2 regions of the Shewanella sp. 10N.286.51.B7 genome follow, and region 1 is predicted to be linked to the other one. Evidence: riboswitches for the same ligand, from Rfam matches in the RefSeq annotation. Region 1 holds a riboswitch; the other holds the start of a gene.

The links. Region 1 has a riboswitch for cobalamin ahead of BCU84_RS15285 (TonB-dependent receptor). Riboswitches for the same ligand answer to the same signal wherever they lie in the genome.
Region 2: linked by a shared signal. The riboswitch ahead of BCU84_RS00355 (ABC transporter ATP-binding protein) and the one ahead of BCU84_RS15285 (TonB-dependent receptor) in region 1 are both predicted to bind cobalamin.

The regions. Positions count from the first base shown of each region.
Region 1 is NZ_MCUF01000056.1:51,443-57,766, forward strand. It holds gene BCU84_RS15285 (TonB-dependent receptor) at 1-1,390, opposite strand, end outside; cobalamin riboswitch at 1,529-1,767, opposite strand; gene BCU84_RS15290 (hypothetical protein) at 2,011-2,667, opposite strand; gene BCU84_RS15295 (DUF3622 domain-containing protein) at 2,776-3,093, opposite strand; gene BCU84_RS15300 (U32 family peptidase) at 3,202-5,130, opposite strand; gene BCU84_RS15305 (phosphoribosyltransferase family protein) at 5,272-5,838, opposite strand; gene BCU84_RS15310 (DNA-J related domain-containing protein) at 6,044-6,324, shown strand, end outside.
Region 2 is NZ_MCUF01000002.1:23,413-29,736, forward strand. It holds gene BCU84_RS00350 (histidine phosphatase family protein) at 1-804, shown strand, start outside; cobalamin riboswitch at 954-1,148, shown strand; gene BCU84_RS00355 (ABC transporter ATP-binding protein) at 1,283-2,113, shown strand; gene BCU84_RS00360 (iron ABC transporter permease) at 2,110-3,222, shown strand; gene cobT (nicotinate-nucleotide--dimethylbenzimidazole phosphoribosyltransferase) at 3,245-4,294, shown strand; gene BCU84_RS00370 (adenosylcobinamide-GDP ribazoletransferase) at 4,367-5,143, shown strand; gene cobU (bifunctional adenosylcobinamide kinase/adenosylcobinamide-phosphate guanylyltransferase) at 5,143-5,715, shown strand; gene BCU84_RS00380 (cobyric acid synthase) at 5,928-6,324, shown strand, end outside.

The DNA.
Region 1 (6,324 bases):
ATGAACGCCCAACTTGTGGCTTTAATCCAACCGTGCCTTTTTCGGTATAGGCTTGCTCATCGACTTTGGCAAAACGAAAATTATCATCAGCACGAATATATAAACGATGTGCTTGGTTTGGACGATAGTTTAAACCCAATTCAAGCGCGTGAGCATCTTGGTCTAAGTCAATGCCTTCGGGGTACACACCTATATCAACCAGCTCGTCTTCTGCTTTGGCATAGCGTCCACCAACCACATAAGATAAGGTTTTTGTTAATGGCACTGTGGCTTGTACAAATGCACTATATTGGGTTTGTTTGTTACTGCGGCCCATAGAGGTAAAGTCAGCTTCACCAATAAGTAAGTCTAACCCTGTTACTAATGACATTTCGCCATTTTCGAGTTGATACTTGGCTACCGCTTTTGGCAAAAAGCTAAATTGACTGCGCAAGTTACGACTAGGACTCCAAATGTTGCCTGTACTTAACGTATCGGTATAGCTTGCCTCAGCATTAACTGCCCATTGTTCGTTTAACTGATGTTGATAACCAGAACGTACCGAGGTCGTCATTTCATGTGTATATTGACTGTCATTATTATTTGAGGCGCGAGGATCATCGTTAAATTCATCTTCACTTATTGCCCCTGGTACTAAACGATTATCATCGTAATAGCTGCCTTCAATAAAAAAGTCTTGAGTGGCTGTTTGATATTGAAGCCGACCTAAAATTGACCCCGTGTCGCTTTCATTGTTATGGCGATAATTGTCAGACTGGTTATAGCTGCCAGATAAAAAATAACGCCAATCATCATTTATTGCGCCAGCAATATCCCCTTTCGCTTCATAAGTATTAAAGCTTCCGCCAGAAAGCTGCACTCCACCACCGGTACCGTTAGGGGCTTTAGTAATAATGTTAATAACACCGCCTACGGCTTGATCTCCATATAAAACACCGGCACTACCCGATAGGATTTCAACTCGCTCTATTTGGTTTAAAGGCACAGAACTAATACTTGGGCTGGCAATATCAATATTATTTAAACGACGACCATCCACAAGTATCAATGTATTGTTTGCTGCTTGTGAGGCTGTAAAACCGCGCATAGAAAAACTAGCACCAGAGCCGTTATCTGCAACTTGAATGCCGCTATGATTGCGTAGAAGTGTAATTAAGTCTGTTGCACCGCTCATTGCGATTTCTGCAGCATCAATAACATTGACGTTTGCGGCAATATTTATAGGTGCAGCCTCTGAACGACCAATAACCACAATGGTTTCGTCTGGTTTAATCTTGTCAGTCGTTTCAGCATAAGCTGATGTAGCAAGAGACATTGAAGCAATAGAGGCAGCTGAAAAGCTTAATACTAAGCTAAGTGCTGTTGCGATTTTTGTTGGATTAGTACCCATTTACCTTTAACTCCTAAAAGGAAAAATGGGGCATAGTTGCCGCAGCATAAAGCATCTTGTGATCCCAATAGCACGCATAAGCGCTATAGCATTCACAATGACGAAAAAAGGCTACATTTCGAGATCTGCCCACCGAAATCTCAAAATCATTTTTTGGGCCGGTCTCCGGACTCAGGTTGATGCCATGTATCATGACAAACGAAGCTGAATTTTTAACGTCGCTTTTGCTGGTTAATTATCAGCAAACAAGCTTACGCACTCAGATCTCACCATTACCGTTGCGGGGGCAGCACTAGATTTTCACTAGTTTCCCGATTATCCCTTAGCTGCTTATCTATTGATAAACGCCGATAGGCACCACAAAAAATTGACTATAAATAACTCTCATTGAGGTCATATAACATTGTTATGTTTGCTTAAATGCAAGTCCATATAACAATTGGCAGCATTATAACTGGTTAAAGTTACTTTTTAATATAAAGAATGAAGATCATTCATATTATTCAACGCTTAGTTATAAGGGTTGAATAATATGAAGGTGTCGCAATGAGACCTGCGCTAGGGGAATGGCTTAAATAATAAAACAGAGCACGACTTAGAATAGTCTCTATATCGAGTGCTTAACGCTGAAATTTAAGTTGCAGCATTTTAGAAATAAAATCACGATGATTTGAGCCATTAAGTGGCGGGTTAGATTCATTAAATACTTCCCCTCTCATCGATTTATGTAGCAGATACAAATCTTCTGTATCTTTTAATACCGCATAATAGCCAATTTCACCCTGACGAGTTCTCGCAGTCGCACCGCCATACATATTCTTCATATTGGTACAGCCGATAATGCCGTGAACGGCTTCTTTGCCACCAATTTGCGTCGTACCAAGCTGTTCATACGTCACACTGCCTTGGCAAGAATCTTTATAGGTATCAGCAAAACGATTAAGAAATTGAGTGCTATCAATATCGGTTGCCAACCCTTCAAATCCTTGAATACAGAATAAAGCAGACCAATCATTGAGGGATTCACCGGCAGGAACAAACTCAGCTTTATACATATTGCCTTTTTCTGAATTAAAGGCCATTTTCCAACCGACAGGCAGCTCAAATGACACTTTATTAGAAAAGATTGAAAGCTGTTTTTCTTCAGAACCGCCACCAGCATCTGAATTAGCTGTTATGGCGTTAATGTATGGTGGTGGCTCTTTGGCCACTACATTATTTGAAGGGCTCAATAACAACAGCCCCCCAGATATTATTAGGGTAGCGCTAGCTTTCATACCGAAATCATCCTTGGTATTGGTGCTGAAAGGTGAAACGTAGTTAATTCAAACAGAAATACAGCAACTATGTCACCAAAATGTTGTATTACTGTATTATTTTAACTGTTAATCTTCAAGCTCATCCGCTGAATCTGTCAAATCAATTTCACTAGACTCATTCGTTAATGCTTCTGCGGCAATGGCATCAGCAATTGATTTAGCTTTAATTTTCTTTTCAGTTTTACGTTTATTACGCTCAACTTGTGTAGTCATAAAGGCTGTTAGCTCTTTTTGACCCCATGCAACAGCTTCATCTTCTGTTGTAAAGCCATCATGGCTTTTTGACACGATTGTTTTAGTTGCACTCATACGACGAGTGATTTCTGTTTTAAAAGTATCGCCAACTGCTAATACTCTAAAATCGTACTTCTTACTTTTGCTCATTATTCGGTTTTTCCTAGCTGAACTCAGCTTAAATTAAGGTCGCGCAGTTTACGCGAACATTGTCTATTTCGCACTCATTTTGAGCACTTTTATCTTTAATCAATAAAATTACTGTTTTACTAATTGGTTTGAGCCAACAATCATCATTTCACATTTCTGACAATCAAAGACTAACTTCAATCTATCTTTACCAATATCTAACACCATAGGGTCGGCTTTAATCCCTTCAACTTCTTTAGGACATAAGTTAAAGCTGTAGCGCAAACAATGCTTAGTCACCATTAATGGTGCATCGGTTAGTACTTGGTTTTTCTCGTAAGTATCTTCCATTTGAATTACGCCATGCTGCTCGTAAAACTCACGAGACTTATCATTGGCCACATTAGATAAAAAGCTTAAATACTTTTGCGGGAAACGCGCTTCTTTATCATGCTCGCCTCTAAGAGGCCGTTGATAACCATTAATACGTGCTTCATCAAAAGCTGCAATCGCATCGCGGCGTAAACCATTAATCACTGAAGCCGGTAAAAACCAACGATTAGCGCAATTAACTTGCAACTGGTTTAAACGGTAATCACTGTTACCTAATTTACCTAACTGAGTCCGTAAATTCGCATCCGCTTTGGCATAATCTTTTGCAGGCTCTTTCGCCCACTCAAGTTCAATTGTCACAGTGTGTTGATGGTTATCCGACACCGTTAAGGCAATACCTTGTTCGGTATCATCTAACACCATATCAACCATAATTTTACGACTGGCAGAGTCTTTTGATAATAACGCATCAAACTGATGGTCGAAGTTTCTAAATAACTCCACACCCACTTTTAGATCTTTGCTGACATCAGTTAAAAATAAAGTATTACCATCAGCGCGGTTAACCCGTAAGCCTTTGGTTTTATTATCTGACAAGCGTTGTTTCTGATAACCATCAATGAAGAAACACAAGCCATCACCATTATTAAACTCAATGGTTTTACCGGCTTTTGCACTGTCGACTTTAATAAAGTCTCGGCCAACACCCACAATAGTACCGACCTTTTCACCAATGTATTTGGGTGAACTAAAATGCTCAATTAAGGCAGTGCGTTGATTAATAAAGTAATCTGTTTTACCTCGGTTAAAGCTTTTTTCAGGATCAGGTGTGAAAGTAAATTCGCTGCGACCATGAGACATTGACTCAAGATCATTGCGGCGATCAATAATCGCATCAAGCTGTTGACGATAATGTGCGGTGACATTTTTGAGGTAACTGATGTCTTTTAAACGACCTTCAATTTTAAATGACGTCACGCCAGCATCAATCAAAGCTTCTAAATTCTCAGTTTGGTTATTATCTTTAAGGGATAATAAATGCTCATTTTCAGCTAATACTTCACCATCACGAGTCGACAAATCACAAGGAAGACGACACATTTGTGAGCACTCACCACGGTTAGCACTGCGATTAGAAAAGGCATGACTGATATTACATAAACCGCTGTAGCTGACACATAATGCGCCATGGACAAAGTATTCTAATTTAAGTTTTGTTGTATCAGAAATTTGCTTAATCTGCGGTAAGTTTAACTCACGGGCTAACACCACTTGCGAGAAGCCTACCTGTTCTAAAAACACCGCTTTTTCAGGCGTACGATTATCCATTTGAGTACTGGCATGCATTGCAATTGGCGGTAAATCCAATTGCAGCAAACCCATATCTTGAATAATCAGCGCGTCCACGCCTGCTTCATATAACGACCAAATTAAGCTTTGTGCTTGCTCAATTTCGTCATCCATCAAGATGGTATTAAGCGCAACAAATACTTGCGCATGATAGCGATGAGCAAATTCTGCTAACCGAGCAATATCTTCAACACTGTTACCCGCATTATGGCGCGCGCCAAACGCTGGGCCACCAATGTAAACCGCATCTGCACCGTGACGAATGGCTTCGATACCATAGTCAGCATTTTTTGCAGGCGCTAAAAGCTCTAACTGTTTCTTTTCAGTAGGCTTAGTTACAGTTGATGCTGGCGAAAATATTTCTACAGAACTCATAATCAATGTTTATCTTTTTCTAGGTAATAAAAAATGCATCAAGATAGTAGCTAAACACGGACTAAAACCACGTGTATGTCACTATCATTGACGCACTGTTCAGCTTGCTAGTTTAGCAAAAAATAACCAGTTTCGCGGCTTTTACTTAAACAAATGCTGAATATTCTTAAAATCACTTTTACCTTCAGCGATTTCCTGCGGATTTAAACCTGAGACCTCATGAGGGAAAACTAACCACTCTTCCGATTCATGAATGAAGTAATCTGGTTTTAAATCAACCGCAGTATTTTTTGGCTTGTAGTAAGGACAAGCAACACGAATATCGGTAGGAATGTTTTTACGCATAAACTTTTGTAGTTTATCAATTAACGCATCAACACTACGACCTGAGTCAAATACGTCATCAACAATCAATAAACCGTCATCTGCATTGGCATTTTCAATGATGTAATGTAAGCCATGTACTTTAATTTTTTTACTTTGCTTATCAGTACCAATGCCATAGTAAGAAGAGGTTCTTACTGCGATATGATCGGTTTCGACATTTTTAAAATCATAGAATTCTTGAACGGCAATACCAATTGGAGCTCCACCACGCCAGATACCAACAATAAATTGTGGTCTAAAGCCACTGTCATAAACCTGCGCCGCAAGTTTAAAAGAATCTTCCAGTAGCTGTTGTGCACTGATGTAATGTTTATCTGTCATTGGTTTTGGCCCCTATCATTTTTATTGCGGCGAATTTTATACCAAATATGCAGGGTTTGTCTGTGAGGAATACGTTTAATCGACATATTTGTTAAACAAAATGAGCTTTAAGACTTAAATTAGACTTGAACAAAAAAACACCATTGACTCCTTTCATGTCTGTGGCATAGTAAATTTAATGCCAATTCATAGCGAAACCAACACTATGCTTGCAGCAAATGATGCGCAACTTCGTCAACAGTCTGAAACTGATAGATTATCTTTGAAAAGTGATAATCCGTTGATATGGCCCCTCCTCACTCTGCTTCAGAGTTCGTGTCAAAGCTGGAAAGTCCACCACCTTGCCAGTGAACTTCAACATAAAGGCTTAATGCATAATCTGGATCCTGAGCCTGAAAAAGACTTATTCAAACGTAATTTTTTACTAATGAACGCATTATTTGAACTACAAGCTTTGTTACTGCCCAATCAATGGCTACAAGTGCA
Region 2 (6,324 bases), on a different contig from region 1:
GTTGCGCTTACGCCTTTGGGCGTGGCCACCATGGAGGCTAGCGTAAAAAAATTAGGCGGGGCTTTGCAAGCTGCTCCGCTAACGATATACAGCTCTCCTTTAATACGTTGCCAGCAATTTGCCCAAAATTTAGTCGCTGATATAAATCAAAACCGCAGCTTCAGCCAACAACTTAATGCTAATGAACCTGTTAACAAGCGAGAGGTTGATTGCCAAACCATCTTGTTAGCTGAAGTAATACAGATGCCGCAATTTCAAGAAGTAGATTTTGGTGATTGGGATGGGCAAACGTTTGATGCTTTATACCAACATGACGGCCAAGCTGTAGATAGCTATTGGACTAACCCTTGGCTGCATACACCACCTAATGGCGAAACGATGCTTGAGTTTGAAGCTAGAGTCACTAATGGACTTGCCGAGGTGTCTGGTCAACTTGCGGCTCAGTTATCAAGTTTGAAGCAATTAAATGAACAAGTTTCAGTTGAATCAAGCCTTGCTTCAGCGCCTGATACTGACTTTGATAATGGCACTGCTACTGAGAATGAGAAAGCGACAGCTTTGATTGTCACCCATGGCGGCGTGATCCGCTGCATCATGAGTCATATTTTAGGGCTTGATCAATGCGCTGGTTTGTATTCACAGCTGGCGATAGATTACGGCGCCACAGTGGTGATTGATGTTTATTGGCCAGAACTGGCAGTAACTAAACAGTCAGTTAACAGTGCTTCTGAAATTGAATCGACGCATTCAATGACAAGACCTGCGGCCAGTAAACCCGTCTACCGATTACATTGGCCGAGTTAAACTAATTACCTGTAAAACTTGAGCAACTAAATCACTAAAAGATTATCGTTAAAAGGTCATAAACTCGGTGAGATATATCGTACAATAGTGCGAGAACAGTTTAACCGCTTGCAAGCCAAGCACTTAATAATCACTGTTTGTTTAAAATGTAATAACGTTAATTTACTGCTTTGTCGTTAGTAAAACTCGATAGCCAGTAAATGAATAGGGAATCATGGCATTCATAAGTTACTTATGATGATTAGCATGAACTGTACCCGCAACTGTGATGTGGCATTAAATAGCAAGCTAGCTTGTTCGTTTGCCCACTAAGTCAGATACCTAGCGTTATTTTCTTTGCTGTTTAACAGCGTTATGCAACCTAAGCGGGTGACTTAGGCGGAGTGTTAATGTTATTTATTCGTTCATTTTCCTTATCAGGTATTAATGCATTTTTTATCGCTAGCGCTGTAGGCGTTATCGCTAAGGCGACAAAGATATGAGTGCAGATATCCCTTCAGCGTTAAACGTTGAACTCCTCAGTTGGTCTGCTGATGATAACCAGATCCTTTCTCGCGTCAGCTTTAGTCAAAATCAGGGAGAAATGCTTGGACTGATTGGCCCCAATGGCGCTGGTAAGTCGAGCTTACTGCGTTGTCTCTATCGTTATATCACCCCAGAGCAAGGCAATGTGAAGCTTTTTGGCCGTAACATTAATGGCTTTAGCCAAAAGCAACTGGCGACTCAAGTGGCAGTCGTTCAGCAAGAAACTCCGCACTATTTTGAAATGACCACAGAGCAAATTGTCGCAATGGGGTTAACGCCCCATAAAGGCTTGTTTGAAAGTGATTCTCTGTCGGATAAACAAGATATTGCCGATGCACTTACCAAAGTTGGTTTGCAATTAAAGGCCAAGCAGCAATATGAGCAGTTATCAGGTGGCGAAAAACAACGGGCATTAATTGCCCGTGCGATTGTGCAAAAACCTCAGCTGCTGATTCTTGATGAACCGACCAATCATTTAGATATTCGTTATCAAATCCAAATTTTAGAGCTAGTTAGGCAACTTGGGATCAGTGTGATTGCTTCTATTCATGATTTGAATTTAGCCAGTGCTGTGTGCGATCGCTTAATACTGTTAAATGCAGGCAAGTGCATTGCGCAAGGTTTACCAGATGAAGTGTTAACTGAAGCCATTATTGGTGATGTATTCGGGGTATGTTGCCAAGTGTCCAAACACCCTCAACACGGCAAGCCTTTGATTACCTATTTTTATGGCTATCAAAGTGGTGGTCATAGTAAAGATGATGAAGCAGAGGCAAGTTTATGACCCTAGCTGCATCATCGATGAAATATAAGCTATTAATTTTTGCAACCGCATTATTAACCCTAATGACACCGATTGCAGCATCAAGCTTTGGCGCTGCAAACATTAGTTTTGAGCAAGTACTTGGCTTATTTACCTCACCGTTTTTGGGCGCTGACGCTGACAGCGCTAATGCCTTAACGCAACGAATTGTGTTTGAGTTACGTTTACCTCGAATTGCATTAGCCTTTATTGCTGGCGCAGGTTTAGCGCTCGCGGGCAGTGTGTTGCAAACTGTCACGCGAAATCCGTTAGCAGATCCCTATTTATTTGGTATAAGTTCTGGAGCCTCTTTTGGCGCAGTATTGGTGCTGAGTTTTTTTGGTAGCCAAGGATTAGTGCAGCAATGGTTGTCGGAGTCTGGTAGCCACTTAGCCGAGGCGATACTGCGTTCTGGCTGGTTTAGTCATGATGCCTGGTGGTCATGGTCATCACTCAGTTTGCCCATAGGGGCATTTATTGGTGCGTGTTTTTCAGTGTTATTGGTGTTGTCTTTATCGGGTTTTGGCCGCGCAAGCCAAGTTGAAAGAATGCTGTTATCCGGTGTTGCTACTTCATTCATGTTTGGCGCACTGACCAGCTTGGTATTGTATTTTTCTAGCCCGCAAGCTGCGGCGTCAGTGCTGTTTTGGAGCTTAGGCAGTTTTGCCAAAGCAAGTTGGCAAGGTCTGGTGATACCCGCTGTGGTGGTATCAGCCAGTATATTGATTATATTGGCATTTAAGCGTCAAGTTATCGCGATACAGGCTGGCGATGAAAGTGCCCACTCATTGGGGGTAAATGTCGCCAAGCTGCGTTTGTATATGTTGGTATTGTGTTCATTAATCACCGCCGTACTCGTGGCAAGTTGCGGCGGTATTGGCTTTGTGGGGTTAATGATCCCCCATACTGTTAGGCTACTTTTCCCTGGGCAGCAGCCTATTTTAATTACCGCACTTGTCGGTGGATTATTTATGGTGTGGATAGATGTACTCGCCCGTTGCTTACTGGCTAACCAAGAATTACCTGTTGGGATTATTACGGCTGCTATTGGTAGTGTGTTCTTCCTATTTGTTTTACGCCATCGTCGTTAAGACGCTGTTTTGGAGTATAAAAATGTTTGCAGTAGATCCGGTTAACCATCATATAGATGAGCAGATCCAACATAAAATAAACCAAAAAACTAAGCCTTTGGGCGCGCTAGGTCTTTTAGAAACCTTGGCAAAGCAAATTGCTCAAGTGCAGTTTGCCAAACAATTTAATGGCAGACACAAATTGTCGATTAAAGAACCTGCAATGTTAGTGTTTGCAGGGGATCATGGTATTGCAGCCCACGGGGTGTCTATTGCGCCGAGTGAAGTGACTAAACAAATGGTGGCAAACTTTGCCTCTGGCGGCGCAGCAATTAATGTCTTTTGTCGTCAAATGGGCTTAAACCTTGAAGTGATTGATTGCGGGATGCTCACCCCAAGTGATGCGCCTAGCGTGACTAACCATCGACTCGGCTCAGGCACAAAAGCGATTCATCAAAAGCCTGCGATGAGCTTATTGTCGGTTAAAGATGGTTTTAGTTATGCCAATGAAGTGGTGCAGCGCCATTATGATTCAGGTTGTAATTTAATTGCTTTAGGTGAAATGGGCATAGGTAATACATCATCTGCCGCAGCGGTGATGGCAGCTTTATTGAAATTAGATATTAAAGATTGTGTTGGCCGAGGTACGGGTATTAACGATGAAGCGTTTGCATTAAAAACCGAGTTATTAACTGTGGCGATGAACCTACATCGTAATAATCTTAATGATCCGGTTAATGTTTTGGCTTGTTTGGGCGGCTTTGAAATTGTGCAGATGACTGGGGCTATTTTAGCTGCGGCTGAAAAGAGAATGCTGGTGGTGATTGATGGCTTTATCGCGACTGCAGCAGCATTAGCAGCGGTAGCACTGCACCCTGATGCGCGAGGTTATTTAATTTTTGCCCATCAGTCTGATGAGCAAGGTCATATCAAAATGCTGCAAGCGTTAGATGCTCAACCGATTTTATCTCTAGGGCTAAGACTCGGCGAAGGGACGGGAGCAGCACTGGCGATACCGATTATTCAATCAGCTGTTAATTTTTATAATGACATGGCCAGTTTTGAAAATGCTGGCGTGAGCAATGTGGTTTAGGCTGCTATTAACATTAACGCTATCAAGGATTAGAGAATGTCTCAGGGTTCAGATATCGGCTCCTATTTCAATATGGGCTGGTTCAGGAAACAACTAAACTTACTGCTTATCGCAATGAGTTTTTTTACTCGAATTCCTATTCCTGCATGGGTAGAGTTTGATAGCGATAAGCTCAATAAAGCCAGCCGTTACTTTGGCGTAGTGGGCTTAATTGTGGGGGCTGCGAGTGCTTTGGTATTTTGGTTAAGTCAGTTTGTTTTACCCAATAGTGTTGCGGTGATCTTAGCCATTATTACTAGCGTATTAATGACTGGTGGTTTTCATGAAGATGGCTTAGCAGATACCGCAGATGGTTTTGGTGGTGGCTGGAAAGTTGCTGACAAATTAAAGATCATGAAAGACTCCCGTATTGGCACTTATGGCACCTTGGCAGTGGGGTTAACCTTACTGTTAAAGTGGCAACTATTGGTTGAAATTGCACTTTATAGTCCACTTAAAGCGGCTATTGCGCTGATTGTGGCACATTCTTTAAGTCGAGTCGTTGCCGCAAGTATGATTTTCTCTGAGCAATATGTCACTGAAGATGATGATAGTAAATCTAAGCCGTTAGCACAGCACCAGCATATTAATGATTTATTGATTTTATGTCTTAGTGGTTTTGCCGTCTTAGCTTGTTTAAATGGCCTTGTGGCATTTGTGTTGTTGCTGGTATTAGTTGCGCTTAGACAATTATTGATTTGGGGTTTTAATCGTCAAATTGGTGGATACACAGGCGATACCTTAGGTGCAGCTCAACAAATTAGTGAACTGATGTGTTATTGCATCATGTTAACCATAGGATTGAATTAATGATCCATCTTGTTTTAGGTGGCGCGCGTTCAGGTAAAAGTCGTTATGGAGAAACCTTAGCGGCAACGTATGCTGAGCAGGTTTCTGAGCAATGTTCAGCGCAAAGCCCCAGTTGTATTTATATCGCCACAGCAACTGCTCTAGATGAAGAAATGAGTCAACGTATCGCACGTCACCAACAAGACCGTGTTGATGCTAAAGTGAATTGGTTATTGATTGAGTCGCCACTGGCATTAGCATCCACCCTCATGGAACAAAGTGCTGATGATAAGGTCATTCTGGTTGATTGCTTAACGCTTTATTTAACCAACCATTTAGTTGCTAGCGAAGAAACCCACCGCAATGGTGTAGATGATTTATGGCAGCAACAAAAAATTGCTTTGCTTAACGCTTTACCACAGCTCAAAGGTCATATCATTTTTATCAGTAACGAAGTGGGTTCTGGCATTGTGCCATTAGGTGAACTCACACGTCGTTTTGCCGATGAAGCAGGTTGGCTAAATCAAGCCATTGCCGAGCAAGCTGATAAAGTGACTTTAGTGGTCGCGGGTTTGCCATTAGCGCTTAAATAAACAGTTATTTAATAAAAATAATCCCCAACTTATTGCCTATCGACGTTGAATTATTGGTAATAAATGCATCATAAACAGCAAAGCATGAAGGATGATTGGCATCAATGAGCAATCGAGAAAACTCAACCCTGGCTGAAGACGAAAAAGCCCTTAGCGAGTTTAGTAATGATGTTACTGATCATAGTTATCAGGCTGGGGCGGCCTCAACCTTAATGGTGCAGGGTACAACTTCAGATGCTGGTAAAAGCACCTTAGTGGCTGGCTTGTGTCGGCTATTTGCCAGAAAGGGCACTAAAGTCGCGCCATTTAAACCACAGAATATGGCATTAAACAGTGCTGTGACAAGTGATGGTGGTGAGATTGGTCGCGCTCAGGCGCTGCAAGCTGTGGGTTGCTACCTTGAACCTCATACCGACTTTAATCCTGTATTACTGAAGCCCAGCTCAGATACGGGCGCGCAAATTATTATCCACGGTAAAGCGCTATCCACACTTGAAGCCAAAGCCTTTTTCGGGCCAGAAAGCCGTAACTATAAATCGGTTGCAATGAACGCGGTATTGCAGTCGTTTGAACGGCTAACTTCTCAGTATGAAATGGTGATTGTTGAAG